4 regions of the Streptomyces sp. NPDC047869 genome follow, and region 1 is predicted to be linked to each of the others. Evidence: riboswitches for the same ligand, from Rfam matches in the RefSeq annotation. Region 1 holds a riboswitch; each other region holds the start of a gene.

Region 1 (7,661 bases):
CGTGATGACGCCGCTCAACGCGCGTCTGTCGTCCGACCCGGAGCGGGTGGCGGCGCTCGCCGCCCGCACGATGGTGGGGCGCAACGGCCTGGCCGAGGACTTCGCGGGCGCCGCGGTGTTCCTGGCGAGCCGCGCCTCCGCCTATGTCACCGGCCAGTCGGTCTTCGTCGACGGCGGCCTCTCCGTTCACTAGCCCGGCCCCGCGCGGCGAAGTGCGGGCCCCGCTCAGCCCGCGCTCAGTTCCGGCAGGGCGTCCAACTCGACCAGCGGCAGCGTGTGCTGGGTCTGCAGGACCTTGGCGCGCAGGTAACGGACGTTGTGGGCCGTGGTGAAGACACCGGTCGGCACCCGGTCCCGGACGAGGACGCCGAGCGAGCGCAACTGCTGTGCCTTGTCGGGGTTGTTGGAGAGCAGGTCGAGTTCCCCGATGCCGAGCGCGCCCAGCATCTGGGCGGCGGCCGTGTAGTCGCGGGCGTCCTCCGGGAGGCCGAGCGCGGCGTTGGCCTCGTAGGTGTCGAGGCCCTGGTCCTGGAGGGCGTAGGCGTCGAGCTTGTTGTACAGGCCGATGCCGCGCCCCTCCTGGCGGAGATAGAGCAGCACGCCCCCGCGCTCGGCGATGCGTTCGACCGCCTCGCGGAGCTGCGGCCCGCAGTCGCAGCGGGCCGAGCCGAAGACGTCCCCGGTCAGGCACTCGGAGTGCAGTCGCACCAGCGGGACCGCCCCGGGCTCGCCGAGGACGACGGCGACGTGCTCCTGGCCGTCGCCGAGGCCGTGGAAGGTGACGAGTTCGGCGTCGACGCGGTAGCCGTCGTCGAAGTGCAGCGGCACCCGGACGCGGGCGCGCGGGGTGGCGGCGGGGGTGTCGGACATGCGGGCCTCCGGGTTCCGTCCCTTGGCACCTGCTTCAGATTTGAAGCAGTGGCTAGGTCCGGGACCCTATCGCATGCTTAAAAGTTAAAGCAACGCATTTCGCAGGGGCGCCGCGCGGCGCCCGCGCCCGGGCCGGGCGCGGGCCGCGCTCAGGAGCGCGGCGGCTCGGGCGGCTGCCCCGAACAGGGCGACGACCGCCGCCGCCACGGCACGTCCTCCGCCGCGGCCCCCGTCTCCTCCCCCTCCAGCACCCGGGCCACCCCGGCACAGATCTCTTCCAGCTGCCCCACCTGCTCGGGCGTGAGCCGGTCGAACAAGGTGGTGCGGACCGTCTCGACGTGTCCGGGTGCCGTACGCTCCAGCACGGCCATCCCCTCCTGCGTCAGCACCGCGAGACTGCTGCGCCGGTCCCAGCGGCAGTCCTCCCGGCGCACCAGCCCGTCCCGCTCCAGCCTGGTCACCGCGTAGGTCAGCCTGCTGCGGGTGATCTTCAGGGTCTCGGCGAGGTCGGTCATGCGCAGTCGCCGCTCGGGCGCCTCGGAGAGGTTGGCCAGCACGGAGTAGAACAGGTGGGGCATGCCGGCCTCCTGCTGGAGCTGCCGGTCGATGGCGTCCTCCAGCAGCCGGGAGGCGGCGATGTAGGCGCGCCAGGCGCGCTGCTCCTCGGGAGTGAGCCAGCGGGTCGTCATGTCGCCAGTGTAAGTTTGTTTCAAACTTGAACCAAGACTCCGCCGGGGTCTTCGCGAGGGAGCGCGCCGATGCCGTACCCGTACGTCCTGCTGTCCGCCGCCGTCTCCCTCGACGGCTACCTGGACGACACCGGCCCCGACCGGCTGCTGCTCTCCGGCCCGGCCGACTTCGACCGCGTCGACGAGGTGAGGGCCTCGGTGGACGCCATCCTGATCGGCGCCGGCACCATCCGCGCCGACAACCCCCGGCTCCTCGTCAACTCGCCCGGGCGGCGCGCCGCCCGGGTGGCCGAGGGCCGGCCCGCGTACCCCCTGAAGATCGCCGTCACCGCCTCCGGCGACCTCGACCCGGCCGCGCACTTCTGGCACACCGGCGGCGAGAAGCTCGTGTACACCACGGACCGGGGCGCCGGGCGGGCCGCCCGCGTCCTCGGCGCGACCGCCGACGTGGTGACCCTCGGCCCCGAGCTCGACTGGCGCGCCCTGCTGGAGCACCTGCACGACGTGCGCGGAGTGCGGCGCCTGATGGTCGAGGGCGGCGGAACCGTCCACACCCAGCTCCTCCAGCAGGGTCTCGCCGACGAACTCCAGCTCGTCCTCGCCCCGCTCTTCGTCGGTGACCCGGCCGCCCCGCGCCTGTTCGGCCCGGGGGCGTACCAGGGCGGCCGGCTCCGGCTCACCGAGTCCCGCCGCATCGAGGACGTCGTCCTCATGCGCTACGAACCCACCGCCCCCGGCACCGGCCCCGCGCCGGCCGCCGCCGACCGGCGCTGGCTGGCCACCGCCTGCGAGCTGGCCGCCCTGTGCCCGCCCTCCCGCACCGCGTTCAGCGTCGGCGCGGTCGTGGTGGCCGCCGACGGCACCGAGCTGGCCCGCGGCCACTCGCGCGAGGGCGGCGACCCCGTGGTGCACGCCGAGGAGGCGGCCCTGGCGAAGCTGGACCCGGCCGACCCCCGGCTGCCCGGTGCCACCGTCTACAGCAGCCTGGAGCCCTGCTCGCGCCGCGCCTCCCGCCCCGCACCCTGTGCCGAGCTGATCATGCGCGCGGGCGTGCGCCGGGTGGTCACGGCCTGGCGGGAGCCGGACACCTTCGTCCCCGGCGCCGACGGCAGCGGGGTGCTGGCGGCCGCCGGTGTGGACGTCATCCTGCTCCCCGAGTACGAGGGCCCCGCCAAGGCGCCGAACGCCCATCTGCTGCCCTGAGCGGCACCGCGCGGAAACGTGTGTGCCGAGCACTCCGCGGATGGCGTATGCTTGAGACACAACGACGCGGGGTGGAGCAGCTCGGTAGCTCGCTGGGCTCATAACCCAGAGGTCGCAGGTTCAAATCCTGTCCCCGCTACTGAAGACTCAGGGCCGGAATCCAGTACATGGATTCCGGCCCTGAGTGTTTCCCGCCCGGCTCCCGCCGGATACCGAGGGAGCCGCGCCCACAAGGCGAGTGGCGTACGTCACAGCAGGTCATCCGCTCGGGCCACAGCAGTCGCCCGCCTCCCGCGCCCCCGCCACGCTGGTCGTACGTCGAGGACACGGGAGACCAGCAGTGCGCCCTGGTGAGGTGGAGGAGAGCCCGTACCCCAGGGCGGGCGACAGGTTCCCCGGCGGACCCGTCCCGGACCCGGGCCCCGGCCCCGTGCCCCTGCCGCCGGAACGGGGCCGCCGCCGCGTCGCGCGCACCCTGCCCCACGCCCTCTCCCTCCTGCTCATCGCGGGCGGGCTGCTGTACGACCTGCTCACCCCGCGCGACTTCACCGCCGTGCCCTTCTTCACCGCCGCTCCGCTGGTCGCCGCGCCCCTGGCCTCGCTGCGCACCACGCTCCTCACCGGGCTGGCCGCCCTGGCCGCCACCTATGTGGTGCACGCCCACTTCGGCCCGGGCCTGGACGTCAACACCGTCACCCAGATCGTCACCGTGGCCACGGTCGCCCTGCTGGCCGTCGTCATCAACCGGGTCGTACGCCTCGGCGACCGGCGGCTCGCCTCCGTCCGGGAGATCGCCGAGGCCGCCCAGCGGGCCGTGCTGCCCGAGCCCGCTCCCCGCATCGCCGGCCTCGACATCGCGGCCCGGTACGAGGCGGCGCAGGAGGGCGCGTTCATCGGCGGCGACCTGTACGCGGTGCAGGACGGCCCGCACGGCGTACGGCTGGTCGTCGGGGACGTGCGCGGCAAGGGGATGGGCGCGGTCGCCGCCGTCGCCGTGGTGATCGGGGCGTTCCGGGAGGCCGCCGAGCACGAGGCCACGCTGGAGGCGGTCGCCGGGCGGCTGGAGCGGGCGCTGGCCCGCGAGGGCACCCGGCGCGGGGTCGACGCACTGGAGGGCTTCACCACCGTCGTCCTCGCCGAACTGCCCCACGGGGAAGGGGTGGTGCGGGTCGTCAACCGCGGTCATCCGCCGCCCCTGCTGCTGCACGCCGACGGCACGCTGCGCGCCCTGACCGCTGACGACCCCGCGCTGCCGCTCGGCATGGGCGACCTCGGCCGGTGGCCCGACCGCGCGGCCGAGTACCGCTTCCCGGCCGGTTCCACCCTGCTGCTGTACACCGACGGCCTCACCGAGGCCCGTGACGCCCACGGCCGGTTCTACGATCCGGTGCGCCGGCTCGCCGGGCGCCGCTTCCCCGACCCGCCCACTCTGCTCATCCGGCTCGCCGCGGAGGTCAGGCGGCACTCCGGGGGCGGCATGGCGGACGACATGGCGCTGCTGGCCGTACGCCGGCCCGGGGCGGATGTGACCAACAGTGATCGGACGGCAGCCCTCCGCTTCACTGCTGAGTCACCATCAAAAACTCCGTGACTCCTGAATGCGGGTCAACTCGCCCCTTTTTCACGGCCGTGCGGCGTACGTCCACCCTCGGGAACATTAATGATCAAGCCGAACGGCTTGGAATCTCACAGGTGGGTCTATTAACGTTCGATAACGCAGCGCGGTCGTCCCAGCCGTCACAAGAGGCGGCTCCGTGCGCACGCGCCGAATCCCGCAAGGGAACCGGGGAACCACCACCTTGGGGTGAATCACGCGGATGCCACCGTGAACCGATCGGGTTCTCGGTACGTATACGCGCGTAGGAGACCTTCCTGCTCCGAACCCGTCAGCTAACCCGGTAGGCGGAGGAAGGAAAGGAGTACGCCCGCGTGGCGTCCAACCGGCCTGCCCCCGAAGCCCCCTACGTGCCCAGCCAGCGTGACACCGAAACATTCGGCTACGGCGGCTACAGCGCCGAAGAGGGTCCCTGGGAGGAATGGAACCCCACCGAGGAGTCCATCCGTCCCGTACGCGGCCGGCACCGCGTCGCCAAGCAGCGCGGCGGGCTCGCCCGCAGCTCCACCGTCCTCGGCGTCGGCGTCATAGCGGCAGTCGGCGCGGGCGGCATGGCCAGTGCCCACACCGGCAAGCCGCCGGTGTCCATCTCGATGCCCGACCTGCCCTCCGTCGGCTCCCTGTTCGACGACGACCACTCCGAGGCGTCCAAGGCCACCACGGCCTCACTCAGCTCGGTCGGCACCACCGCCGCCGACAGTGAGCAGGACGCCTCCGACGCGGGGGAGACCCTGCGCAACCGGATCATGACGCAGGCCGAGCAGCAGCAGAGCAAGGCCGACTCCACGGCCACCGCGGCAGCGGCCGCCGCCGCCGGGCAGAAGGCCGCCGACGCGGCCGCCAAGGCGCAGAAGGAGGCCAAGGCCGAGGCCGAGGCCAAGGCCGCCGAGGCCAAGAAGGAGGCCGAGGCCGCCGCCGCGAAGAAGGCCGAGGCGGAGCGGCTGGCCGAGCTGGCCAAGCAGTACACGCTGCCGACGTCCTCGTACACGATCACCTCGACCTTCGGCCAGGCCGGTTCGATGTGGTCCTCCGGCTACCACACCGGCCTCGACTTCGCCGCGCCCACCGGCACGCTGATCAAGGCCATCCACAGCGGCACCGTCACCGAGGCGGGCTGGGCCGGCGCCTACGGCTACCGCACCGTCCTCACCCTCGACGACGGCACCGAGCTCTGGTTCTGCCACCAGTCCTCGATCAGCGTCTCCGCCGGCCAGAAGGTCAGCACCGGCGACGTCATCGGACGTGTCGGCGCCACCGGCAACGTCACCGGCCCGCACCTGCACCTGGAGGTCCACCCCGGCGGCGCGGCCACCGGCATCGACCCGATGGCGTGGCTGCACGGCAAGGGCCTCAACCCCTGAGCCCGGCCCGGGCCTCCTGACCCCGGCCCCCGGCATCTCGATCCGGCAGCCCTGACGCCCCGGCGTCAGGGCTGCGGCCGTGTTCACACACCGTTCGCACGGTCCCGGAATGGGCGGTACCGGGGTGATCGTTGTAACCGGACATGACTGCTTCTCTGCGCAAACTCGGCTCCTCCGACCTCGAGGTCTTCCCGCTCGCCCTCGGCGGCAACGTCTTCGGCTGGACCGCCGACGAGGAGACCTCCTTCGCCGTCCTCGACGCCTACACGGGGGCCGGCGGCAACTTCGTCGACACCGCCGACTCCTACTCGGCGTGGATCGAGGGCAACGAGGGCGGCGAGTCGGAGACGATCATCGGCAAGTGGCTCAAGGCCCGCGGCAACCGCTCCGACGTCGTCGTCGCGACCAAGGTCAGCCAGCACCCGGAGTACCAGGGCCTCACCGCGGCCAACATCAAGGCCGCCGCCGACGCCTCCCTGCGCCGCCTGGACACCGACTACATCGACCTCTACTACACGCACTTCGACAAGCCCGAGGTGCCGGTGGAGGAGATCGTCGGGGCCCTGGACGAGCTGGTGAAGGCGGGCAAGGTCCGGCAGATCGCCGCCTCCAACATCAGCCCCGAGCGGCTGCGGGCCTCCCTCGACTTCTCCGACCGCGAGGGCCTGGCCCGGTACGTGGCCCTCCAGCCCCACTACAACCTGGTCTCCCGCGACACCTACGAGGGTCCGCTGCAGGACCTCGCCGCCCGTGAGGGCCTCGCGGCGGTCCCGTACTTCGCCCTCGCCTCCGGCTTCCTGACCGGCAAGTACCGCCCCGGCACGACGGTCGACAGCGCCCGCGCCGGCTCGGCCGCCAAGCATCTGGACTCCGAGCGCGGTCAGCGGGTGCTCACGGCCCTGGACGAGATCGCCGGCGCCCACGACGCCCCCGTCGCCACGGTCGCCCTCGCCTGGCTGGCCGCCCAGCCGACGGTCACGGCCCCCATCGCCTCGGCCCGCACGGTGGAACAGCTCCCGGCGCTGCTGGGCGTGGCGGAGCTGCGGCTCACCCAGGACGAGGTGGACCGCCTGAACCAGGCCTCCGCCTGACCCCGGCCGGCGGCCAGTGCCGGCTAGGGCCGGTACGGGTGGCACCCGGGGTACCGGGCCGGCGGCCCGGGCGGGTTTCCGTACGGCGCCGCCTGGTTTCCGTACGGCGCCGCCTGGTTCCCGTACGGCACCGTCTGGTTGCCGTACGGCGCCGCCGGATACCCGTAGGGCACCGCCGGGTGCCCGTATGCCGCCGGGTGCCCGTACGCCCCCGGATGCCCGGCGGGCATGGCCGGATACCCGTACCGCCCCCAGTACGCCGAGGTCGCCGGCATCGGGGCCACGGTCCTGGCCGCGTGCTCCAGCGCCGGCCGGGCCACCTCCCGGCGCCGCCACAGCTCGGCGAGCAGCTCCTGCTCCCGCGCGGCGGAATCGGCGCCGGCCCGTCCCCGCCGCCCCCGGTGCCGCAGGAAGGCCAGCGAGGTGGCGTACGCCTCGTACTGCGCGACCGCCCGCGCGGCGGGCCGCCCGCCGAAGTGGCGGCGGGCGTGGTCCCGGGCGGCGCGGCGCGCCCGCATCGACCCGAGGACAAACGGCTCGGCCGGCCCGAGCCACCCCGCGAACACATACGCCGGCAGTTCCTCCCGCACGGTCCGCAGCTCCCGCTGCCGGGTCCAGACCGCCAGCCAGGTCAGCAGCCCGAACGCGGGCACCATGAAGGCGGCGTAGACGGCGAGGAACCCGAACTGGCCGAAGGTGGCGGAGCCGTTCCACAGGGCGTGCATGCTCATCGCCAGCAGCAGTCCGCCGAGCGGGACCAGCACGCGCCGGGCGGGCTGCCGTTCGGTCGAGAGCGCCGCGACGCCGAAGCCGATGCCGGTGAGCACGGTGA
Region 2 (7,661 bases), on a different contig from region 1:
GCCCGGCCGCCTGGACGACAACCTCCGGCTCCAGCTCGAGGCGCAGAAACTCGCCGCGAAGCTCGGCTCGGACACCACGCAGCCCGCGTTCTGGAAGGCCCTGTCCCGGGCCTCCCAGGAACTCCACGTCGACCTCAACCCGCGCTACGGCGCCTGGGACGTGCGCAAGAGCGGCCGCGTGGACGCCAAGACGCCCTGGGTGCGGGAGGCCACGGCGACGGGGGCGCAGCAGCCGGCGTAGCGGGCGGTCGGCGCTCCTGTGCCGGGGCGCCGGAGCGGGTACGGCAGGGCCCGACGGGGACCGGTCGGTCATACGATCACACGTTGCCCCCGGCCCTGTGGACAACCGATCCCGTCCCTCTTCCCCGTGGGTTACGTTCGGATGGTGAACGCAACCAGTCCCGAAGCCGCCCCCGGCCGCATCGTCCTGCTCACCACCAGCCACCGCGTCGCGCCCGGCCTGCTGTCCTGGCCCGCCTGGCAGGCGCTGCGCACCGCCGACGCCGTGCTGTGCGCGGACGGCGCCCATCCGCAGCTTCCCTATCTGCGGGAGGCCGGGATAACGGTGGCGGAGGCGGCGCCCACCGCGCAGGAGCTGCTCGACACCTGCGCGGGCGGGCGGACGGTGGTCGTCGTGGCCACGGGGGAGGGAGAGCCCGCCCTCACCGACGGCCTCGCCCGCCTCGCCGGCTCCGGACGGTTCCGGATGCCCGAGCTGGAGCTGCTGCCCGCCTCCTACGACCTGCCCGGCGCCCGCCTCCTCGACCTCGTCCAGGTCATGGACCGCATCCGGGTCGAATGCCCCTGGTCGTCCCGGCAGACCCACCTGGGCCTGGCGAAGTACGGGATCGAGGAGGCGTACGAACTGGTCGAGGCGATCGAGGCCGGCGACCGGGAGGAACTGCGCGAGGAGCTGGGCGACGTCCTGCTCCAGGTCGTCTTCCACTCCCGTATCGCCGAGGAGGACCCGGAGGCGCCGTTCTCCGTCGACGACGTGGCCGGCGGCATCGTCGCCAAGCTGATCCACCGTCACCCGCACGTCTTCGGCGACGAGACGGCCGAGACCCCGGAGGACGTCAAGGAGCACTGGCTGCGCACCAAGGCCGAGGAGAAGCGGCGCACCTCGGTCACCGAGGGCGTACCCCTCGGCCAGCCCGGCCTGGCCCTCGCCGCCAAGCTCGCCTCCCGCACCCGCACGGCGGGCCTGGAGGTGCCGCTGCCCGAGGGCGAGGGCATCGGCTACGAGCTGCTGGCCCTGGCGGTCCGCGCCGAGTCCGCCGGTGTGGACCCGGAGGCGGCCCTGCGCGCGGCGGCGCGGGTGTACCGGGACGCGATACGGGCGGCCGAGAGCTGACACCCGCGCCGCGGAGCAGGCGTCCGTGACCGATACCGTCGAGGAGTGACCGACCAGCCCGCCCCGCCCAGCACCGCCCCGGAACTGTTCACCTGGGAGTTCGCCGCCGACCCCTACCCCGCCTACGCCTGGCTGCGCGAGCACGAGCCCGTGCGCCGGACGCGGCTGCCCAGCGGGGTCGAGGCCTGGCTGGTAACCCGGTACGCCGACGCCCGGCAGGCCCTCGCCGACCAGCGGCTGAGCAAGAACCCCGCGCACCACGACGAGCCCGCGCACGCCAAGGGCAAGACCGGTATCCCGGGTGAGCGCAAGGCCGAGTTGATGACGCACCTGCTGAACATCGACCCGCCGGACCACACCAGGCTGCGCAGGCTGGTCAGCAAGGCGTTCACGCCGCGCCGGGTCGCCGAGTTCGCGCCCCGGGTGCAGGAGCTGACCGACGACCTCATCGACCGGTTCGCGAGGACGGGCTCCGCCGACCTCATCCACGAGTTCGCCTTCCCGCTGCCCATCTACGCCATCTGCGACCTGCTCGGCGTCCCGCGCGAGGACCAGGACGACTTCCGCGACTGGGCCGGGATGATGATCAGGCACGGCGGAGGACCGCGCGGTGGGGTCGCCCGGTCGGTGAAGAAGATGCGCGGCTACCTCGCCGAGCTGATCCACCGCAAGCGTGCGGCACTGCCGGCCGAGCCCACCCCGGGCGAGGACCTGATCTCCGGCCTGATCCGCGCCTCCGACCACGGTGAGCACCTCACCGAGAACGAGGCCGCCGCGATGGCCTTCATCCTTCTGTTCGCCGGCTTCGAGACGACCGTCAACCTCATCGGCAACGGTACCTACGCCCTGCTCAACCACCCGGAGCAGCGCCACCGGCTGCAGGACTCCCTCGCCCGCGGCGAACAGGGTCTGCTGGAGACCGGTATCGAGGAACTGCTCCGCTACGACGGCCCGGTCGAGCTGGCCACCTGGCGGTTCGCCACCGGGCCGCTGACCCTCGGCGGGCAGGAGATCGCGGCCGGCGACCCGGTGCTCGTCGTCCTCGCCGCCGCCGACCGGGACCCGGAGCGGTTCGCCGGTCCCGACGTCCTCGACCTCGCCCGCGGGGACAACCAGCACCTTGGCTACGGCCACGGCATCCACTACTGCCTCGGCGCCCCGCTCGCCCGGCTGGAGGGCCGGACCGCGCTCGCCACGCTCCTCACCCGCCTCCCCGACCTGCGGCTCGCGGCCGATCCGGCCGACCTGCGCTGGCGCGGCGGGCTCATCATGCGCGGGCTGCGCACCCTGCCCGTGGAGTTCACCCCGGCCAAGGAACAGCCCGTACAACCGTAAACATGACGGGCGTTCAACTTTGTGATCTTCATGTGATCTGTGCGGCATGAACTTGTGACAAGTGATCGTGTGCCTATACGTTCACCCATCAACGCGGCCCGAGCATTGGGTGCCGCGTCGCTCCCGCTGTCGCACGAAAGGCTTCCGCATGCTCTCCGGGAACGGTCGTCACCGTCGCCCCCGTCAGGCTCCGGCTCTTCTCGTCGCGGCCGGAGTGACCGGCTCCGCCATCGCCATCCCGCTCCTAGGTGCCGCTAGCGCCAACGCGGCCGACGGCACGACCTGGGACAAGGTCGCCGAGTGCGAGAGCGGCGGCTCGTGGAGCGCCGACACGGGCAACGGGTACTACGGCGGACTGCAGATCTCCCAGGACGACTGGAACGCCTACGGCGGCACCAAGTACGCCGCCACCGCCGACCTGGCGAGCCGTTCCCAGCAGATCGCCGTCGCCGAGAAGATCCTCGCCGACAAGGGCACCACGCCCTGGACCACCTGTGCCCTGCTCTCCGGCCTGACCTCCGACTCCGGGTCCCTGGACGTCGACACGGGCGTCGGAGGCTCCGGGAAGTCCGGCTCGGACCATGGCGGGTCCGGCGACTCCTCCGGCTCCACGGACTCGTCCGATTCCGCCGGTGATCCCGACTCGTCCGGTCTGCCGGATTCCACCTCCTCGCCCGACTCCTCCGACTCCGGCTCCGACTCTTCCTCGGGCTCGGCCGGCAAGTCGTCCCCGGGCGCGGGCAAGAGTGCCGGCTCCAAGGGGTCGGACACGGGCACGGGCACTCCCGAGTCCGACGAATCCACCTCGCCGCGCGCCGAGGAGTCACAGGGGAGCGAGTCCGCGACCCCGGACCCGGTCGTGGAAGACTCGGACAATTCATTGCAGACCGGCGGTTCTTGGAGCCTCGTCGACACCGGAGCACTCAGCAGTGGCGGACGTCACCGCGGCGGCAGTGCGGACGAAAGCGTGACAAACGGTCAGAGCGCCTCCTCGTCGGGGAAGCACGCCTCCCGCGGGACGGACACCTACACCGTGCATGAGGGCGACACCCTCGCCTCCATCGCCGACTCCCTTGACGTGGACGGCGGATGGCACGAGCTGTACGCCCGGAACAAGAAGGCCATCGGTACCGACCCGAACCACATCTCCGCCGGTCAGACCCTGGAAGTCGGTAGCGAAACGGGCCAAAAGCAGCGGTAGTTGACGACCGGATTGGGCATTGATGTCCGCTTCGGTGAAAGTGTGGGATGAGTCTCAGAAGCCCTGATCGTCTTTGAAATTCCCTCGATCGCGTGTCTACGGTCGTGACCGCTCGTCACCACGAGCCCCGGCTGTCGCAACGCCGAATCCTGCCAGCGGCCGCCCGGGAACAGTCGTCGCGTAAAGCGCCGTAGGCAGGAGCGGGGGACCCAAGGTAAGTGCCGGAACCAGCGGTCGCGCTGGAACCGGCTAGGGGTGGAGCCGCGGCCCGTGAAAGCGGGCCCGCGGCCGGGCAACTCAACCGGCCCGAACCCGACAGCTCACCTCGCAGGCGTCGGTGAGGGGATCCATCCATGCTGTTCTCCAGCAAGGGCAAGCACCGTCGTCCGTCCAAGGCCACCCGTGCCATCGCGCTCGCCGGTGTTACCGGCGCCGCCGTCGCCGCCCCGCTGATGGCGGCCGGCAACGCCTCCGCCGCCACCACCTCCGAGTGGGACGCGGTCGCCCAGTGCGAGTCCGGTGGCAACTGGTCCATCAACACCGGCAACGGCTACTACGGCGGTCTGCAGTTCTCCGCCTCCACCTGGGCCGCCTACGGCGGCACGCAGTACGCCGGCCAGGCCAACCAGGCCTCCAAGGCCCAGCAGATAGCCGTCGCCGAGAAGGTCCTCGCCGCCCAGGGCAAGGGCGCCTGGCCGGTGTGCGGCAAGGGCCTGTCGAGCACCCCCTACAGCGGCTCCGCCCCGAGCGGCTCCTCCAAGAGCACCTCCTCGGGCAGCACCGCCACCCGCGCCGGCGACCAGCAGGCCGCCTCCCGTTCCAGCGAGCGTCCGGCCGCGAGCGCGAAGAAGACCGTCACCACCCCGACCGGTAAGAAGGTCAAGAAGGGCGACGGCGAGTACAAGGTGGTCAAGGGCGACACCCTCGGCACCATCGCCGAGAAGCACAAGGTCGACGGCGGCTGGCAGAAGCTCTTCAAGCTGAACAAGGACATCGTCCAGGACGCCGACCTCATCTACCCGGGCCAGCAGCTGCACCTGAAGTGACGCCTGGCTCCGACCGGAACCACAGTGCCCTCACAAGGCCGTCCCCCAAGCTGAAGGCCTCGTGAGGGCCATTCCTCCCGTCCCCCACGGGCTCCCCGCCCCGGTGCGTGTTCCCCCGTACGCACCGGGGCGGGGCTGTGTTTTTTCCCGCCCCCTTCCCCCATTGGTTCGCGGAACCTCACCGAACCGCTTTGTTCCGGACAGGAACAATGGGTACCGTCTCTCTGTCCACGGGACGGTCGGTCGGTGGCCGACGCCCCTTGGACGGTTAGGCTCTAGTCGCAAGGCAGAGCCGAAAGGCACCCCGCCCCGCACTTCCAGCGTCACATCCATGAAGGAGATGCTCGTGCCGTCCATCGACGTCGTCGTAGCCCGGGAAATCCTGGACTCCCGAGGCAACCCCACGGTCGAGGTCGAGGTCGGCCTCGACGACGGCAGCACGGGTCGTGCCGCCGTGCCGTCCGGTGCCTCCACCGGTGCCTTCGAGGCCATCGAGCTCCGTGACGGCGACCCCAACCGCTACCAGGGCAAGGGCGTCGAGAAGGCCGTCCTCGCCGTCATCGAGCAGATCGGCCCGGAGCTGGTCGGCTACGACGCCACCGAGCAGCGCCTGATCGACCAGGCCATGTTCGACCTGGACGCCACCGACAACAAGGGCTCGCTCGGCGCCAACGCCATCCTCGGCGTCTCCCTCGCCGTCGCGCACGCCGCCTCCGAGGCCAGCGACCTGCCGCTGTTCCGCTACCTGGGCGGCCCGAACGCGCACCTGCTGCCGGTGCCGATGATGAACATCCTGAACGGCGGCTCGCACGCCGACTCCAACGTGGACATCCAGGAGTTCATGATCGCTCCGATCGGCGCGGAGTCCTTCTCCGAGGCCCTGCGCTGGGGCACCGAGGTCTACCACACGCTGAAGAAGGTCCTGAAGAGCAAGGGCCTGTCCACCGGCCTCGGCGACGAGGGCGGGTTCGCCCCGAACCTCGGCTCCAACCGCGAGGCCCTCGACCTCATCCTCGAGGCCATCAAGGAAGCCGGCTACGCGCCCGGCGAGCAGATCGCCCTCGCGCTCGACGTCGCCGCCTCCGAGTTCTACAAGGACGGCAAGTACCTCTTCGAGGGCAAGGACCGCTCCGCCGCCGAGATGACGGAGTACTACGAGGAGCTCGTCGCGGCCTACCCGCTCGTCTCCATCGAGGACCCGCTGTTCGAGGACGACTGGGCCGGCTGGAAGATCATCACCGACAAGCTCGGCGACAAGGTCCAGCTCGTCGGCGACGACCTGTTCGTCACCAACCCCGAGCGCCTCGCCCGCGGCATCGACGAGGGTGCCGCCAACGCCCTGCTGGTCAAGGTGAACCAGATCGGCTCGCTCACCGAGACCCTGGACGCCGTCGAGCTGGCCCAGCGCAACGGCTTCAAGTGCATGATGTCCCACCGCTCCGGTGAGACCGAGGACGTCACCATCGCCGACCTGGCCGTCGCCACCAACTGCGGCCAGATCAAGACCGGCGCCCCGGCCCGCTCCGAGCGCGTCGCCAAGTACAACCAGCTGCTGCGCATCGAGGAGATCCTCGACGACGCCGCGGTGTACGCCGGCCGCAGCGCCTTCCCGCGCTTCCGCGGCCACACCGAGGTCTCCAAGGGCTGACCTCCGCCGGGCCGATCCGAACGGGACGACCCGGATATCAGCCAGTCGTACGTACGTCCCCGTACCCGGTCCCGTACCGTGTGCGGGGACGTACGCACGTGGAAGGGGAGGCGGAGAGCCAGATGGCCGTCAAGGACCGGGACCGTTTCTCCACCGCCACCAGGCTGCGCGCGCTCGGCGAGCAGACCGCGGCCAGGGTCTACCGCTCCCAGACCAAACGGCAGGCCCGCCGCTCCCGGCTCACCGGCCGCGCGGCCCTGCTGGCACTGGTGCTGTGCTCGCTGATCGTCGCCCTCGCCTACCCGATGCGGCAGTACGTCTCCCAGCGCGCCGAGATCTCCGACCTCCAGCGGGAGCGGGGGCAGGCCCGGCAGCGCGTCGAGCAGCTGCGTGACCTCAAGGCGCGCTGGCAGGACGACGCCTACGCCGAGCAGCAGATCCGGCGCCGGCTGCACTATGTGATGCCCGGCGAGACCGGCTACGTCGTCGTCGACCCGGGCGAGGCCAAGCAGTCCCGCGCGGACCTCGGGGCCGCCCGCCGGCCCTGGTACGCGAACGTCTGGGACGGGGTCGACAAGGCGGACGCCTCCGACCAGTGACCGGACCCCGGCCGGCCACCGGCCGCCACCAGTAACCGGCCCGCGGGCCGGCCACCGACAGAAAGCCACCCTGAAAGCAGTCATGGAAACGCCTCCGCCGCCCACTCCGCGCACCGAGCCCACCGACGCGGACGTCGAGGCCTTCAAGCAGCAGCTGGGCCGCCCGCCGCGGGGCCTGCGGGCCATCGCGCACCGCTGCCCCTGTGGTCAGCCGGACGTCGTGGAGACGGCGCCCCGGCTGCCCGACGGCACGCCCTTCCCGACGACGTACTACCTGACGTGCCCGCGCGCCAACTCGGCGATCGGCACGCTGGAGGCGGACGGCGTCATGAAGGAGATGACCGAGCGGCTGGGGACCGACCCCGAGCTGGCCGCCGCCTACCGGGCCGCCCACGAGGACTACATCCGGCGCCGGGACGAGATCGAGGTGCTGGCGGGCTTCCCGAGCGCCGGCGGCATGCCGGACCGGGTGAAGTGC
Region 3 (7,661 bases), on a different contig from region 1:
CCCGAGTTCACCGAGCGCACGGACACGGGCCGGGACCGCACGCTCGATCCCTACTCGAAGCTGTTCGAGAACCGGGTCGTCTTCCTCGGGTCAGCTCTCGACGACGCCGCGGCGACCGATGTGATCAGCCAGTTCATGCAACTCGAACACACCGCGCCGGACCGGGACATCACGCTGTACCTCAACTGCCCGGGCGGCTCGTTCGGCGCCATGACCGCCGTCTACGACACGATGCGCTACGTCCGCTGCGACGTGGAGACCTACTGCCTGGGCCAGGCCGCCTCCGCCGCCGCGGTCCTGCTCGCGGCCGGCGCCCCGGGCAAGCGCTTCATCCTGCCGGGCGCGCGCGTGGTGCTCGAGCAGCCCGCGCTGCCCGAACCGGCCCAGGGACAGCCGAGCGACCTCCTCATCCAGGCCGGGGAGCTGACCCGGATGCGGGCGCTGATGGAGGAGATGCTGGTCCGGCACACCGGGCGCACGCCGGAGCAGGTCGGCCAGGACCTGGAGCGGGATCTGGTGCTGGACGCGCGGGGCGCGCTGGCGTACGGACTGGTGGACGGTGTCGTCCCGAGCCGCAAGACCGCCCCCGGCGCCGAGCGGGCGGAGTGACCCGCCGATGCTGCCGCCGGAGCTTCCGCCGCTGCCCGCGCTGACCAGGGCCGAGGGCGAGCTGATCGACCGTTACCTGGAGGCGGTCGACCTGCTCGGCCGGATCAACCCGGCGCGGCCGGGAGACACCTACAGCGGGCTGCGCGCGGCGCAGGCCCTGGTGCGCAAGGCGGCCGAGCTGCGCGACGCGCTCGCCCTGATGCACCGGCGGGGCGAGGCGGAGCTGCACGGGGACACGCTGGCACGGGCGCTGCGGGTGCTCGACGGTGAGCGCCGTACCGCGCGCGTCGTGCTCCCGCCCGATTGCGTGGGCTGACCCGGACGCCGGTTCCCGCGCCGGGTGGACCCGATCGTCGACGGTCCGCCCGGCGTGGAGTTGAAACGGCCCGAACGACGTACCCCCGGCCGGAGTATCTCCAGGCTGTTTTTCTGACCCTCCGACTTGCGCGATCGGCGGATCAAGGACGTGCGCGGAGGTGCTTCTTCCCAGGTCCGGGGCTACGTCCGGGAGTTGACGGCAACTCGAACAGAGCAGTGTCCACCCGAACGGGTGAGTGGTGAGTAACGCCACAAATCCCCGGTTCCGTTGGGATTTTCGGACACCTGTGAGTGAAGATCCCTGTCTGACGACAAGCCCCCGCCACCGCGGCGGGGCGATCCGTGCGGACGCCGAGTCCTGCCGCCGCCCGGATGACCGGTCGACAGGAGTGGATCGGCAGGAGTGGAGGACCCAGGCAAGACGGGTCGCCGGGACGGACGTTCGTCGCAGACGGACGGTCGTGCCGAGCAGCCCTTGGGGTGAAGCCGCGGCAACGCGGCCGGGCCACTTCGCCAGCCCGAATCCGACAGGTCATCCTTCACAGGCGGCTGACGAAGGGTTGCGCATGACTGCGCTGAATCGTGTCCCGTCGATGATGGCCCGGGCCGGTACGGCCTCGGCTCTTACGCTTGCAGCGGTGGGCGGCTCCATCGCCGTGCCCGGCCTGGCCGGCGAGGCCTCGGCCGCCACGCTGGCGACGAAGGCTCTGCACATCGCCGCCTCCAAGAAGGGCTCCCCTTACCAGTACGGGGCAACCGGTCCGCGCCGATTCGACTGCTCGGGTCTGACGCTCTACTCGTTCAAGAAGGCGGGCAAGAAGCTGCCGCGTACGGCAGCCCAGCAGTACAACCGGACCCGGCATATTTCCGCCGGCCACCGCAGGGCCGGTGACCTGGTCTTCTTCCACTCTGGATCCAGCGTTTACCACGTCGGCATCTACGCCGGGAAGGGCAAGATCTGGCACGCCCCGAAGACCGGGGCCGTGGTGCGGCTCGAGAAGATCTGGACACGGAGCGTCTGGTACGGCCGGGTCAGCTGACCCCGCCCCGCCCCTGGAGCGGCTCCAGCAGCAGGGCCGCTCCCCCTGACCGTCGGCGCCGTCCCGGTGCCCGCCTGAAGCACGCGGGCGGCCCCGGGGCGGCGCGGCCGCGTCCGGCTCCGTGGCGAGCCGCCGGGGCGGCCGCAGGGCCGCGCGCCGGGCCGTGGTCCCCCGGCTTCCGCAGTTCCTCTTCTAGGGTTCCTGCTGCCCGGCCGCCGTGAGCTGCTCCCCCTGGGGGGTCCACGGCAGTTCGATCGACACCGTCTTGCCGCCCTCGCGGGTGGGGCGGACGCGGAGTCTGCCGCCGCACTCGGCGGTGAGCCAGCGGATGATGACCATGCCGCGCCCGTTGTCCTGCTGGACGGCGGCGGGCAGTCTCTTCGGAAAGCGCGGATGGCTGTCCGTGACGCCGATGCGCAGGTGTTCGTCACGGTCCAGCGCGATGTCGACCGTGAAGGTGGGTGACTGACCGAAGGTGTGCTGCACGGCGTTGGTGGCGAGTTCGGAGACGATGAGTCGCACGGTGTCGGCCACGTCGGTGTCCGACGGCAGGCCCCACTCCGCGAGGGTGCCCACCACGTAGGAACGGGCCGCGGAGACCGAGGCGGGATCGCTCGGCAGAGTGACGGATGCTTCCAGGTGGTCTGCCATGGCGACGTCGTCCCTTTCCCACGGGACCGCAGTCCGACGAGGAGCGGATGGTTCGAGTACGGTCCCGGACTGGTGCTTCTTCGCCAGACTGCCATCACCGGGCCGGTCAGGGGAGCGATCCACCAAGATATGCATATATCTGTCGCCCGAAGCGGTGAACTCTGCGACGCGAGACCGTATCCGGGCGGCCCGGAAGGAGTAAGGAGTTCCCATGCAGAACGGTCCCGCGGTGCGGCGCCGCAAGCTGGGCGCCGAACTGCGTGCGCTGCGCACCGGGGCCGGGCTCACCAGTGGCGAGGCGGCCCTTCTGGTGGGCTGGCACCAGTCGAAGGTGAGCCGCATCGAGACCGGCGCCAGTGGGGTGAGGCCGGCGGACGTGCGGTTACTCCTCGACGCCTACGACGTCCGGGACCGGCAACTGCGCGACATGCTCCTGATGTTGACGGGCTCGGGGGACGCGGGCGGCCGCAACCGCTGGTGGCACGCGTACCGGGGCGTCCTGCCGCCCACCTACCGCGACTTCATCAGTCTGGAGTCGCAGGCGAGCGGGATGCGCACCCTGGAGACCACGGTGGTTCCCGGCCTTCTGCAGACGCCGGAATACGCTCGCGCGGTGACCCGGGCAGCGGTGGAGGGAGTGGACGAGGAGCGGCTGGACGCCCTGGTGGAGGTGCGGCTGGCGAGGCAGGACGTGCTCCGGTCCGAGCCGCCGCTGGAGCTGACCGCGGTACTGGACGAGGCGGTGCTCAGGCGGGAGGTCGGCGGCCCCGAGGTGATGGCGCGGCAACTGGAACGGCTGATGGAGGCCGCCCGGCTGCCCCAAGTGCGGCTCCAGGTACTGCCGTTCGCGGCGGGGGCGCATGTCGGCCTCACCGGGCCTTTCGTTATCTTCTCATTTCCGCGCACTTCTGATCTGGACGTGGTTGTTCTCGACCAGTTGACGAGTAGCCTCTACCTGGAACGGAAAGAAGACCTCATGGCCTACGCCGAGGCCTTCGACACCCTTCAGTTCCACGCCCTTTCACCCGAGGAATCGTTGGACTACATCGCCGGGATAGGTGACGGCGCGTAAGGAGGCACCATGACAGCACTGCCTCGGAACGTCCCAGCCAGTACCGATCTGCACGACGTGCGGTGGCTGCGCAGCAGCTACAGCACCGGAGCGAACAACTGCGTGGAGACGGCCCGGCCGCACTCCGGCCCGTGGGCCGGACTGCTCGCCGTGCGCGACTCCAAGGCTCCGGCCGGACCCGCGCTGCTCTTCTCCCCCGGGAGCTGGGCGGGCTTCGTGGCAACGCTCCGGTGACCGGGTCGAACCCGACCTGACCACCGGCCGGCGGGCCGACCCCTACTGATCAGATCCGATCACTTTCGCCAGACGTGCGGCCGTGTCACGCCGACTCATGGTCGCGCCTCGCGAATCACACGTACAGCGCGTTCGATCTCGGCCCCGGAGAGGTCCGCACGGGCGGTCAGCCGCAGCCGCGAGATGCCGTCGGGCACGGAAGGAGGACGGAAGCAGCCCACGGCCAGGCCTGCCGTACGGCAGTCGGCCGCCCAGCGCACGGCCTGCTCCGGGGACGGAGCCCGCACGGAGACCACCGCGGCGTCCGGTCGTACCGCCTCCAGACCCGCGGCGGTCAGCCGTGCGTGCAGTTCGGCGGCGACCGCGCGGGCCCGTTCCGCCCGCGACGGCTCGCGCCGCAGCAGCCTCAGCGCCGCGAGCGCGGCGCCCACGGCCGCGGGGGCGAGACCGGTGTCGAAGATGAACGTGCGGGCGGCGTTGACCAGGTGGGCGACGACCCGGGCCGGCCCCAGCACCACACCGCCCTGGCTGCCGAGCGACTTCGACAGTGTCGCCGTGACGACCACGTCCGCGGCGCCCGCGAGCCCGGCGGCGTACGGGGCGCCCCGGCCGCCGTCGCCCAGCACCCCGAGCCCGTGCGCGTCGTCCAGGACCAGGCCCGCGCCGTGCTCACGGCACGCCTCGGCCAGGGCGGCCAGCGGTGCCGCGTCGCCGTCGACGGAGAACACCGTGTCGGAGACGGCGATCGCCGGTCCCGGGTGCGTGCCCAGCGCCTTGCCCACGGCCTCCGGGTCGGCGTGCCCGACCACCTGGGTGTTGCCCCGGGCGAGCCGGCAGCCGTCGATGAGCGAGGCGTGGTTGCCCGCGTCGGACACGATCAGGGACCCGTGCGGGCCGAGCGCGGTGACCGCGGCCAGGTTGGCGGCGTAGCCGGAGGAGAAGACCAGGGCCGCCTCGAAGCCGCAGAAGTCCGCCAGTTCCCGCTCGAGCTCGGTGTGCAGCTCGGTGGTACCGGTGACCAGCCGGGAACCGGTGGACCCGCCGCCCCAGGTCCGGGCGGCCCCGGCCGCTCCCTCGGCGACCTCGGGATGGTGGGCGAGACCCAGGTAGTCGTTGCTCGCCAGGTCCAGCAGCGGCGAGTCGGCCGGGCGCGGGCGCAGGGTCCGTACGAGTCCGGCGCGACGGCGCGCCTCGGCCTGCTCGTCGATCCAGCCGAACGCCATGGGTCCTCCGGGGCTTTTGTAGGTAGCGGACAGACACTAGCCGTACGGCCCTCCACCCAGGGTGTGGCAATACCCACACGGTGAACCGTCTCCGTTGTGCAAACTCTCCTTGGCCCGAGGCGGTCCCGTAGGACAGGATCGTGCCTCATGGACCTGCTGAACACGCTGGTGGACAAGGGGCTTCGGCGCGAGTCGCCGACCCGCGACGAGGCTCTCGCCGTGCTCGCCACCTCCGACGACGACCTGCTCGATGTGGTGGCCGCGGCCGGCAAGGTGCGCCGGCACTGGTTCGGCCGGCGCGTGAAACTCAACTATCTGGTCAACCTCAAGTCCGGCCTGTGCCCTGAGGACTGCTCCTACTGCTCCCAGCGGCTCGGCTCCACCGCCGGCATCCTCAAGTACACCTGGCTGAAGCCCGGCGAGGCCTCCGAGGCCGCCGCCGCGGGCCTCGCGGGCGGCGCCAAGCGGGTCTGCCTGGTGGCGTCCGGGCGCGGCCCCACGGACCGGGACGTGGACCGGGTCTCCGAGACCATCCGGACCATCAAGGACCAGCACGAGAACGTCGAGGTGTGCGCCTGTCTCGGCCTGCTCTCCGACGGCCAGGCCGAACGGCTGCGCGAGGCGGGCGCGGACGCCTACAACCACAACCTGAACACCTCCGAGGCCACGTACGGGGACATCACCACCACCCACACGTACGCCGACCGGGTGGACACGGTGAACAAGGCGCACGCCGCCGGGCTGTCCGCCTGCTCCGGGCTGATCGCCGGTATGGGCGAGAGCGACGAGGACCTGGTGGACGTCGTCTTCTCGCTGCGCGAGCTCGACCCGGACTCCGTTCCGGTGAACTTCCTGATCCCGTTCGAGGGGACCCCGCTCGGCAAGGAGTGGAACCTCACCCCGCAGCGCTGTCTGCGCATCCTCGCCATGGTGCGCTTCGTCTGCCCGGACGCCGAGGTGCGCATCGCGGGCGGCCGCGAGGTCCACCTGCGCACCATGCAGCCCCTGGCCCTGAACCTGGCCAACTCCATCTTCCTGGGCGACTACCTGACCAGTGAGGGCCAGGCGGGCAAGGCCGACCTGGAGATGATCGCGGACGCCGGGTTCGAGGTGGAGGGCGCCGAGCAGGTGACCCTGCCCGAGCACCGGGCGGCGGCCGCCGCCGGCGGCTGCGGCTCCCACGGAAGCGCCGGGTGCGGGTCGGGTGCGGAGGCGGGCTGCGGTTCGCACGCGGAGGCGGGCTGCGGTTCGCACGAGGGCGGCGGTGTCTGCGGTACGGCGTCCGCACCGGAGCCCGCGGCGAACGAGGCGCGCACCGACCTGGTCGCCGTGCGCCGCCGGGGCGCCGGAACGGATCTCGCGCCCAATGCCTGACCTGCCCGGCCTGAGCGTGCCCGAGCTGCTGGAGCTGGACCGGCGGCATGTGTGGCATCCGTACGGTCCGATGCCCGGGCGCGCCGAACCGCTCGTCGTGGAGTCGGCGAGCGGGGTCAGACTGCGCCCGGCCGACGGCTCGGGCGAGCTGGTCGACGGCATGTCCTCGTGGTGGTCGGCGATCCACGGCTACAACCACCCCGTCCTCAACGAGGCGGCCCGTGAGCAGCTCGGGCGGATGAGCCACGTCATGTTCGGCGGGCTCACGCACGAGCCCGCCGTCCGGCTGGCGAAGCTCCTTGTCGACATGTCTCCAGAGGGGCTCGAGCATGTGTTCCTCGCCGACTCCGGCTCGGTGTCGGTCGAGGTCGCGGTGAAGATGTGCCTGCAGTACTGGCGTTCGCTCGGCCGCCCGGCCAAGCAGCGGCTGCTGACCTGGCGCGGCGGCTACCACGGGGACACCTGGAACCCGATGTCGGTGTGCGACCCCGACGGCGGGATGCACGACCTGTGGACCGGTGTGCTGCCGCGTCAGGTGTTCGCGGACGCTCCGCCGGCCGAGTACGAGGAGCCGTACGCACTGCGGTTGCGTGAGCTGATCGGGCGGCACGCCGACGAGCTGGCCGCGGTGATCGTGGAGCCGGTGGTGCAGGGGGCCGGCGGGATGCGGTTCCACTCCCCCGCGTATCTGCGGGTGCTGCGCGAGGCGTGCGACGAGCACGGCGTGCTGCTGGTGTTCGACGAGATCGCCACCGGATTCGGGCGCACCGGCGCGCTGTTCGCGGCGGACCACGCGGGCGTAACCCCGGACGTGATGTGCGTGGGCAAGGCGCTGACCGGCGGCTATCTCACCATGGCGGCCACGCTGTGCACGGCGCGGGTGGCGGACGGCATCTCGCGGGGCGAGGTGCCGGTGCTCGCCCACGGCCCGACGTTCATGGGCAACCCGCTGGCGGCGGCCGTGGCCTGTGCCTCGATCGGCCTGCTGCTCGGGCAGGACTGGCGGGCGGAGGTCCGGCGGATCGAGGCGGGCCTGCGGGCGGGCCTGGCACCGGCCGCCGCGCTGCCGAGGGTGAAGGACGTCCGCGTCCTGGGCGCCATCGGCGTGGTGCAGCTCGACCACGAGGTCGACATGACCGC
Region 4 (7,661 bases), on a different contig from region 1:
GTAGGTGGCGATCTTGCCGCGCAGATGCTTGAGCACCGGCACGCCCCGGGTGTCGAAGCCGGTCGTCACCATCACCGTGCCCGCGGCCGCCGCGAGGGGGGCGAGGGCCCGCTCGAAGCGCTCGGCCACCTCGTCGGGGTCGGTGCCCGGCCGGATGATGTCGTTGCCGCCCGCACAGAAGGAGACGAGGTCCGGGGCCAGTTCGACGGCCCTCGGGAGCTGGTGCTCGACGATCTGGTCGAGCAGCTTCCCGCGGACCGCGAGGTTGGTGTACTTGAAGTCGCCCTCGGGCCGCCGGTCGGCGAGCAGGACCGCGAACCGGTCGGCCCAGCCGACGAACGCCCCGTCGGGCCCGGGGTCGCCGACGCCCTCGGTGAAGCTGTCCCCCACCGCCACGTACGACCCGATCACTGATGTGTTGTCACTCTTCGAATCGTCTGCCACGTCGGACCATGATTCACCTTCGGATGTGACTTACGCGACCGTAGGCAGGGGTTGACGAGCGGTGAGATGAGACACCCTTAAAGAAATTGCCAACCCAGGAATACGGCCGGTACGGGGACCGTCCGGACACACCGAAGGCCGGACCCGGGGATCGGGGGTCCGGCCTTCGGAGGCGTGTCAGGCAGGTGGGCGTGAGGAGCGTGTCCCTCGGCGCCGGTGGCTCAGAGGGCGACGCCGTGCGAGCGGAGGTAGGCGACCGGGTCCACGTCCGAGCCGTAGTTCGGCGTGGTGCGGATCTCGAAGTGCAGGTGCGGGCCGGTCACGTTGCCGGTGGCGCCGGAAAGGCCGACCTGCTGGCCCGGGGTCACCGTCTGACCGGCCGACACCGAGAGCTGCGAGAGGTGGGCGTACTGGGCGTAGTAGCCGTCGTTCAGCTTGATGACGACCTGGTTGCCGTACGCGCCGCCCCAGCCGGCGGAGACGACGGTGCCGGCGCCGACGGCCTTGAGGGAGGTGCCGGTGGGGACGACGAAGTCGACGCCCGTGTGGTAGCCGCTGGACCACATGCTGCCCGCCACGTGGTACGCGGTGCCGACGGTGGGCGCGGCGACCGGGAGGGTGTAGCCGGTGGCGGGGGCCGCCTCGGCGGCCTGGGTGGCCTGGGTGGCCTGGGTGGCCTGGGCCACCGGGGACGCCTGGGCCAACGGAGACGCCTGGGTGGCGGGGGTCGCCCGGGCGGTCTTCGCCGGCGCCTCCGCCCGGGCCTTCGAAGGCTGCGCGGGGGCGGGGGACTCGGCGCGGGTGGGGGCGGCGGCCTTCTTGCCGAGCGACAGCTTCAGACCCGGGTGGATCAGGGCCGGATTCTCGCCGACGGCCTGCCGGTTGTCCGCGTAGAGCCGGTGCCAGCCCCCGCTCACGTGCTGCTCGCCGGCGATCTTCGCGAGGCAGTCGCCGGACTTCACCGTGTAGGTGCGAACGCCAATGGCCTGCTGCGCGGCGGTCTTCCCGGCCGCCGTCTTCGCCACGGACTGCACGGTCTTTCCGGAGACGGGCTGCGCGGTGGCGGCGTGCGCTCCGGTGGCACCCAGCAGGGGCAGGGCCAGTGCGGCACCGCCGGTTCCGGCGACGGCGACGGAACGGGTGAAACGCTGGGTCTTGGGACGGCGGTGCTTACCCTTCGCGGGCATGACGCATTCCTCTCCGGCGCCTGCGAGGTGAGCTGTCGGGTTCGGGCTGGAGCTGCCCGGCCGCGCGGTGCGCGGCTGCACCCCGAGCCTGTCGCGGAGACCGGGACAGGCAGTCGTACCTGGCGGGTCCCCCGCTCCTGCCGCGCACGGGTCATGTGTGTGGGACTCCGGGCGGCGGCAGGATTCGGCGTTCCGTCCGGATTGATGGCGAACGTAAGCGAGCCCGACGCACGGAAACAAGCGACCGATTCCCGGCGTTCAGGTGCCAGAAGATCCAAATGGGAAATTCGTGGTCACGGTGCGTGAATTCGCACCCGCGCGGTCGAGTCAATTTCCCGTATTCGCTTGGGCATTAGGTGGACATGACGAACAGCGGACGGTCACGGTTATGACGCTCCTCACGCCCCGCTGCCCCAGGCGCCTTTATTCCACACCTAGTTGGAATGAACGGGCCACTCAGGACATAAGGGTCAGATGCGACACAGACGGAGAACTGCCGCATCCAGGTCGCCGCGCAGCCCGGTCGGCAGTCCGTGGTGCAGCAGAACGGCACCTCTGTGAACTTCGCCCGTTTCGCGGCATTCGTACGATGCCGTCGGGTCGAGTCCGCGCAGTCGTACGCGCGGTACCGGCTCTCCGTAGCTCTGCGTCTGGAGCCAGGCCAGGACCACCGCCTCGTCCCCGAGCACGTACTGGACGGCGCTCAGGCCGCCCGTCGGGGGCCGCAGCCGGTACAGGTCGCCGCGCTGGACGAGCGGCCGGATCTCCTTGTAGAGGGCCACCCACTCCCTGGCTTCGGCCAGTTCCTCGTCGGTCCACTCGGTGAGGTCGCCGCCGATACCGAGCACACCCGCCATGGAGCTGACGAACCGGAAGCGCAGGGCGCTGATCCTGCCGTTGAGCTGGGTGTTCGGGCTGTCGGTGACCCAGGCCGCCATCACGCGCGCGGGGTGGATCTGGCTGAAGCCGTGCTGGATGGCGAGCCGGTCCAGCGGGTCGGTGTTGTCGGAGGTCCACACCTGGTCGGTGCGGCTCAGCACACCGAGGTCGATCCGGCCGCCGCCCCCTGAGCAGGACTCGAAGGCGACCCGGGGGTGGGCGGCGCGCAGCCGGTCCAGCAGGGCGTACAGCGCGCGGACGTGGTCGACCCACAGGCGCTGCGGGTACGGCTCCCCCGGCCAGCCGGCGTCGGTGAAGCAGCGGTTGAAGTCCCACTTCACATAGTCGATCGGGGCGCCGGACAGCAGGGCGTCCAGCCGCTCCCACAGGTACTCCTGGACGTCCTCCCGGGCGAGGTTGAGGACGAGTTGGTTGCGCAGTTCCGTCCGCCTGCGGCCCGGCTGGTACTGCACCCAGTCGGGGTGGGCCCGGTACAGGTCGCTGTCCGGGTTGACCATCTCGGGCTCGACCCAGACACCGAACCGCATGCCGAGGCCGTGCACCTGGTCCGCCAGGGGCCCGAGGCCGTGCGGGAACCGGTCGGGGTTGGGGGTCCAGTCCCCGAGCCCGGCCCGGTCGCTGGTGCGGGCCCCGAACCAGCCGTCGTCGACGACGAACAGCTCGACGCCGATGCCGGCCGCGCGCCGGGCGAGCGCCGCCTGCCGCTCCTCGGAGATGTCGAAGAACGTCGCCTCCCAGGAGTTGAACAGCACCGGCCGGTCCCGCTCGGCGTCCGGGATCACATGCGCACGCTGGTAGGCGTGCCAGGTCCGGCTGGCCCCGCCGAAGCCACCGTCGCTCCACAGGCCCGCGAAGACGGGGGTGCTGTACGACTCCCCCGGCGCCAGGAGCAGCAGGCCCGAGTCGTCGTGGCCGGCCCCGCCGGTGATCTGCACGCGCGCGTCCGGGAGTTGGGCGACGGCGATCCGCCAGGAGCCGGACCAGCCGAGCGCGCAGCCGTAGACCTCGCCGCGTTCCTCGGTGGCGTCGGTGTCGAGGGCGACCCAGGGCAGGTGCTGGTGGCCGGTGTGGCCGCGGCGGCTGCCGATGACCTTCTCGCCGTGGGTGAGCGGCGCGCGGGTGAGCAGGGACTCGGCGGCCCAGCGGCCGTGCAGCTGGGACAGCCGCCAGCCGTCGCGTTCGGGCAGGGTCCAGGTGGCGGCGTCGGCGCGCAGCAGCTCCACGCGCGTGTGCCCGCCGTTCTCCAGGGTGACCCGGCGCTCCACGACGTCACCGCGCATCCGGTAGTGCAGGGTGATCGCCAGTCCGTCGTCGTCGAAGCGCAGCCGCAGCTCCGCGCCGTCGGTGCCGTCTCCCGTCCCGTCCCGGTCGCATTCGTACGACACGAAGCGCCATTCGGTGCCGCGCCGCTCGTCGGTGCGCACACAGAGGGCGGGACGGACGAAGCGGGGGCCGCCCTCGACGGGGTACTCCTCGCGGCCGTCGAGCGGGGACTCGAAGGGCCGGTAGACGGGCAGCGGGCTCAGGGCCAGGGCCTCGGCGTCGGCGAGCGCGATGCGGGGCCCCCAGTGGAGGTGGAGCAGTTCGTGCGCCTCGGTCAGGTGCAGGGCATAGCTGCTGGTGGGCCCCGACAGGAGCCAGGTGCGTCCGTTCTCGGCGATGTCCACCATCGAGACCTCACAGGTGTCAACAGATCCGCGCAGGTGCGCACATCATCGGGGCCGGTACGCTCCGGTGGCAACGCCTGTGGACAACTCGTTGCCCGAGATGATCGATGTCGTATCGTCGACGGAGCGCCCGCCGGCGAGCCGAGCCGACGGGGTCCGACCGGGAGGAGCCCCCGTGACGCAGCAGGTCCCGTCGACCGAGCCCGATCTGGCCGGAGTGCGCAACTTCCGTGACGTGGGCGGACTGCCGACCGAGGACGGCCGGCGGGTGCGCTCGGGGGTGCTTTTCCGCAGCGGCCACCTCGCGCACGCGACGGACGAGGACGCGGCCTTCCTCGGCTCCCTGGGCCTGCACACGGTGTTCGACTTCCGCAACGCGGCCGACCAGAAGCTGGAGGGCCCGGACGTCGCCCTGCCGGGCGTGCGGAACGTGAACCTGCCGCTGAGCGACCCGGCGGACGGTGCCGAGTTCTGGAAGATGGTCCGCGACGGCGACCTCGACCAGTTGCGCGGCATCCTCGCGGACGGCAAGGGCGCCGCCCGGATGGTCGCCTCCTACCGGAAGATCGTGACCGAACGCACCGCCGAGCACTCCCGTGTGCTGCACGCGCTGGCCGAGGACAGCGTCCCCGCGCTGATGCACTGCGCCGCGGGCAAGGACCGGGCGGGCATCTCCATAGCGGTGACCCTGCTCGCCGTGGGCGTGGAGCGCGACGCGATCGTCGCCGACTACCTGGAGTCCAACGCCAAGCACCGCCGCTACAAGGTGCGCCGCAACGGCAGCCCCGACTCCGCGTACACCCCCGAGGTGATGGACCTGCTCAGCCCGCTCTTCGACGCGCGCGCGGAGTATCTGCAGGCGGCGTTCGGGAGCATCGAGGCGACCTGGGGCGGGCTCGACGCCTACTTCGAGCAGGGCCTCGGACTGACCTCGCGGACCCGTGAGCGGCTGCGGGAGCGCCTGCTCGACTGACCTCCGTCAGCTCTTGGCGCCCACCGCGAACAGCAGGTAGAGGAACGCGGCGAACAGGTGGCCCACGGCGATGTAGATGATCAGCCGGATCCACAGGGAACGGGGGAACTTCTCCTCGAAGTCGCTCATGGCAGCTCTCCAGTCAGGGGGCCCAGGCACAGCGCGGCCGTGGGGCTCTGCAGCAGGGTGTGGACGAACAGAAGCTCCACGCCGTCCTGGTCCTCGGCGGCCAGGCGGTGCGGGGTGAGGGAGTCGAAGTGCGCGCTGTCGCCGGGGGCGAGCAGGTGCGCGGTGTCACCGAGGCGCAGCCGGAGACGCCCCTTCAGGACGTGCAGCCACTCCTCGCCGGGATGGACGCGCACGATGTCGCCCTGCGTGCCGTACGGCACCCGGACACGCAGCGCCTGCATGCCCCGTCCGGACGCGCCGGCCTGGAAGTAGGTCCAGCCGCCCGCGCGGGTGGGCTCCATGTCGGCGGCGCGGACGATGGCGTCCCGGTCGGCGACCCGCTCGCCCAGCAGTTCGGAGACGGTCGTACCGTAGATACGGGCGAGCGCGAGCAGCATCGGCAGCGAGGGCTGGCGCCCGCCGGTCTCCAGCCGGGAGAGGTGGGCGGGCGAGAGCCCGGCGGTGCGGGCCGCCGCCTCCAGGGTGAGGCCGGTGCGCCGGCGCAGGGCGCGGAGCTGCGGCGCCACGGCGGGCAGGTCGTCGCCCTCGCCCGCCGGTGGCGAGGCTTCTGAGGCGTTCATGCCTCCATTGAGCCGCAGGTTTGCCTCTGTGGCAAATTTCTTGCCTCAGAGGCAAACCCATCCGGCGGTCGCGCTCAGCGGTTGCCCACCGCCTGTTTGATCAGCGTCTTCCCGAAGTCCCACATCAGTCCGCCGCCGCTGTGCGCGTCGTCCATGACGGCGGTGAAGGCGGCGACGAACCGGTCCACATCGGCTTCGTCGATGATCAGCGGCGGGATGAGCTTGATCACCTCCAGATGGTCACCGGAGACCTGCGTGAGGATCTGGTGGCGCTGGAGCAGCGGGACGACGACCATCTGCGCGAACAGGCCCTTGCGGGCGGCCTGCAGCATGGTCCAGCGGCCGCGCAGCTTCAGCGAGGAGGGCCGCCCGAACTCGATGCCGATCATCAGGCCCCGGCCGCGCACGTCCGCCAGCAGCTCGTACCGGTCGATCAGCGCGGTGAGCCGCGACTTCAGCAGCTCGCCGGTGGCCCGCACCCCGGCGACGATCTGCTCGTTCTCCATGACCGACAGCACGGCGAGCCCGGCGGCCATGGCCTGGGCGTTGGCGCCGAAGCTGGCCGAGTGGACCAGGACGCGGTCCATGGACGAGTAGACCTTCTTGAAGATCCACTCCTTGCCCAGGGTGGCGCCGACCGGTACGTAGCCGCCGGACAGCGCCTTGGCCACGCACACCAGGTCCGGCTCCACGCCCTCCTCGTGCTGGTAGGCGTAGAAGTCGCCGGTGCGGCCGAGGCCGGTCTGCACCTCGTCGGCGATCAGCAGCGCCTTGTGGCGGTGCAGCAGCTCCTGGGCGGCGCGCAGATAGCCGGGCGGTGCCTCGTGCACCCCCTTGCCCTGGATGGGCTCGACGATCAGGGCGGCCACGTCGCCCTTCTTCAGCTCCCTGGCCAGCGCGCCGAGGTCGCCGAGGGGCACTGCGGTGTCGGGCAGCAGCGGGGCGAAGCCGTCACGGAAGCCGTCCTCGCCGTTGACCGACAGGGAGCCGGTGGTCAGGCCGTGGAACGCGTGGTCGCAGTACAGCACGCGGGGCCTGCCGGTGGCGTACCGGGCGAACTTCAGGGCGGTCTCCACCGCCTCGGTGCCGCTGTTGCCGAAGAACACCCGGTCCAGATGCGGGCTGTGGGCGAGCAGCCGCTCCGCGAGCAGGCCCGGCAGCGGCTGGCAGTCGAAGCGGGTGAGGTCGGCGAGGCCGAGGTCCAGGACCTCGTGCAGCGCCTTGCGGACGACCGGGTGATGGCGGCCGAGGCCCATCACACCGAACCCGGCGAGCATGTCCAGGTAGTCGGTGCCGTCCGCGTCGAAGAAGTGGGCGCCTTCGGCCCGTTCGTAGACCCGGTCGAAGCCGATGGTGTGCAGCATCCGCGGGAGCTGCGGGTTGAGGTGCTTGGCGTGCAGCTCGTAGCGTTCGGCTCCGCGCTCGGCGAGGAGGGCGCCGAGGTCGAACTCCGTGCTCATTCACTCTCCTTGGCTGTGCCATCGAGGGCCCTCACGGCCTTGACGGCCAGGCTCGCGCTGATGCGCCCGGCGATCTCCACGGGCGTGAGGCCGATGTCGGCCAGTACTTCGCCGCGCTTGGCGTGTGCGAGGAACTGGTCCGGGATGCCGAACCGGCGTACCGGCACGTCCACGTCCGCGTCGCCGAGGGCCAGTGCCACGGCCGAACCGACGCCTGCCGCACGGCTGTTGTCCTCCACCACGGCGACCAGGCGGTGCCCGGCGGCCAGGCCCGGCAGGGC

What was found. A riboswitch is a leader RNA that binds a small molecule or an ion and turns the genes downstream of it on or off. The one in region 1 is predicted to bind cyclic di-AMP.
Region 2: it holds a riboswitch for cyclic di-AMP, as region 1 does, so the genes downstream of both, AB0924_RS10425 (transglycosylase family protein) here and AB0924_RS37860 (M23 family metallopeptidase) in region 1, are expected to answer to the same signal.
Region 3: it holds a riboswitch for cyclic di-AMP, as region 1 does, so the genes downstream of both, AB0924_RS18675 (C40 family peptidase) here and AB0924_RS37860 (M23 family metallopeptidase) in region 1, are expected to answer to the same signal.
Region 4: it holds a riboswitch for cyclic di-AMP, as region 1 does, so the genes downstream of both, AB0924_RS23320 (peptidoglycan DD-metalloendopeptidase family protein) here and AB0924_RS37860 (M23 family metallopeptidase) in region 1, are expected to answer to the same signal.

What each region holds. Positions count from the first base shown of each region.
Region 1 covers NZ_JBEYRK010000054.1:16,763-24,423, reverse strand. The annotation lists gene AB0924_RS37890 (SDR family oxidoreductase) at 1-193, shown strand, start outside; gene ribA (GTP cyclohydrolase II) at 226-870, opposite strand; gene AB0924_RS37880 (MarR family transcriptional regulator) at 1,020-1,559, opposite strand; gene AB0924_RS37875 (dihydrofolate reductase family protein) at 1,629-2,762, shown strand; tRNA gene AB0924_RS37870 (tRNA-Met) at 2,828-2,901, shown strand; gene AB0924_RS37865 (PP2C family protein-serine/threonine phosphatase) at 3,103-4,353, shown strand; cyclic di-AMP (ydaO/yuaA leader) riboswitch at 4,516-4,684, shown strand; gene AB0924_RS37860 (M23 family metallopeptidase) at 4,692-5,738, shown strand; gene AB0924_RS37855 (aldo/keto reductase) at 5,882-6,829, shown strand; gene AB0924_RS37850 (PrsW family glutamic-type intramembrane protease) at 6,853-7,661, opposite strand, start outside.
Region 2 covers NZ_JBEYRK010000006.1:83,612-91,272, reverse strand. The annotation lists gene AB0924_RS10445 (SurA N-terminal domain-containing protein) at 1-241, shown strand, start outside; gene AB0924_RS10440 (nucleoside triphosphate pyrophosphohydrolase) at 386-1,354, shown strand; gene AB0924_RS10435 (cytochrome P450) at 1,400-2,689, shown strand; gene AB0924_RS10430 (transglycosylase family protein) at 2,838-3,890, shown strand; cyclic di-AMP (ydaO/yuaA leader) riboswitch at 4,067-4,239, shown strand; gene AB0924_RS10425 (transglycosylase family protein) at 4,244-4,936, shown strand; gene eno (phosphopyruvate hydratase) at 5,277-6,584, shown strand; gene AB0924_RS10415 (septum formation initiator family protein) at 6,707-7,183, shown strand; gene AB0924_RS10410 (DUF501 domain-containing protein) at 7,266-7,661, shown strand, end outside.
Region 3 covers NZ_JBEYRK010000013.1:51,600-59,260, forward strand. The annotation lists gene AB0924_RS18665 (ATP-dependent Clp protease proteolytic subunit) at 1-609, shown strand, start outside; gene AB0924_RS18670 (hypothetical protein) at 617-925, shown strand; cyclic di-AMP (ydaO/yuaA leader) riboswitch at 1,267-1,490, shown strand; gene AB0924_RS18675 (C40 family peptidase) at 1,494-1,967, shown strand; gene AB0924_RS18680 (ATP-binding protein) at 2,160-2,618, opposite strand; gene AB0924_RS18685 (helix-turn-helix transcriptional regulator) at 2,830-3,690, shown strand; gene AB0924_RS18690 (DUF397 domain-containing protein) at 3,700-3,924, shown strand; gene AB0924_RS18695 (8-amino-7-oxononanoate synthase) at 4,020-5,147, opposite strand; gene bioB (biotin synthase BioB) at 5,295-6,521, shown strand; gene AB0924_RS18705 (adenosylmethionine--8-amino-7-oxononanoate transaminase) at 6,514-7,661, shown strand, end outside.
Region 4 covers NZ_JBEYRK010000018.1:100,822-108,482, reverse strand. The annotation lists gene AB0924_RS23325 (SGNH/GDSL hydrolase family protein) at 1-411, opposite strand, end outside; gene AB0924_RS23320 (peptidoglycan DD-metalloendopeptidase family protein) at 666-1,631, opposite strand; cyclic di-AMP (ydaO/yuaA leader) riboswitch at 1,636-1,831, opposite strand; gene AB0924_RS23315 (alpha-galactosidase) at 2,102-4,201, opposite strand; gene AB0924_RS23310 (tyrosine-protein phosphatase) at 4,374-5,171, shown strand; gene AB0924_RS23305 (DUF6126 family protein) at 5,178-5,300, opposite strand; gene AB0924_RS23300 (XRE family transcriptional regulator) at 5,297-5,920, opposite strand; gene AB0924_RS23295 (aspartate aminotransferase family protein) at 5,995-7,380, opposite strand; gene dxs (1-deoxy-D-xylulose-5-phosphate synthase) at 7,377-7,661, opposite strand, start outside.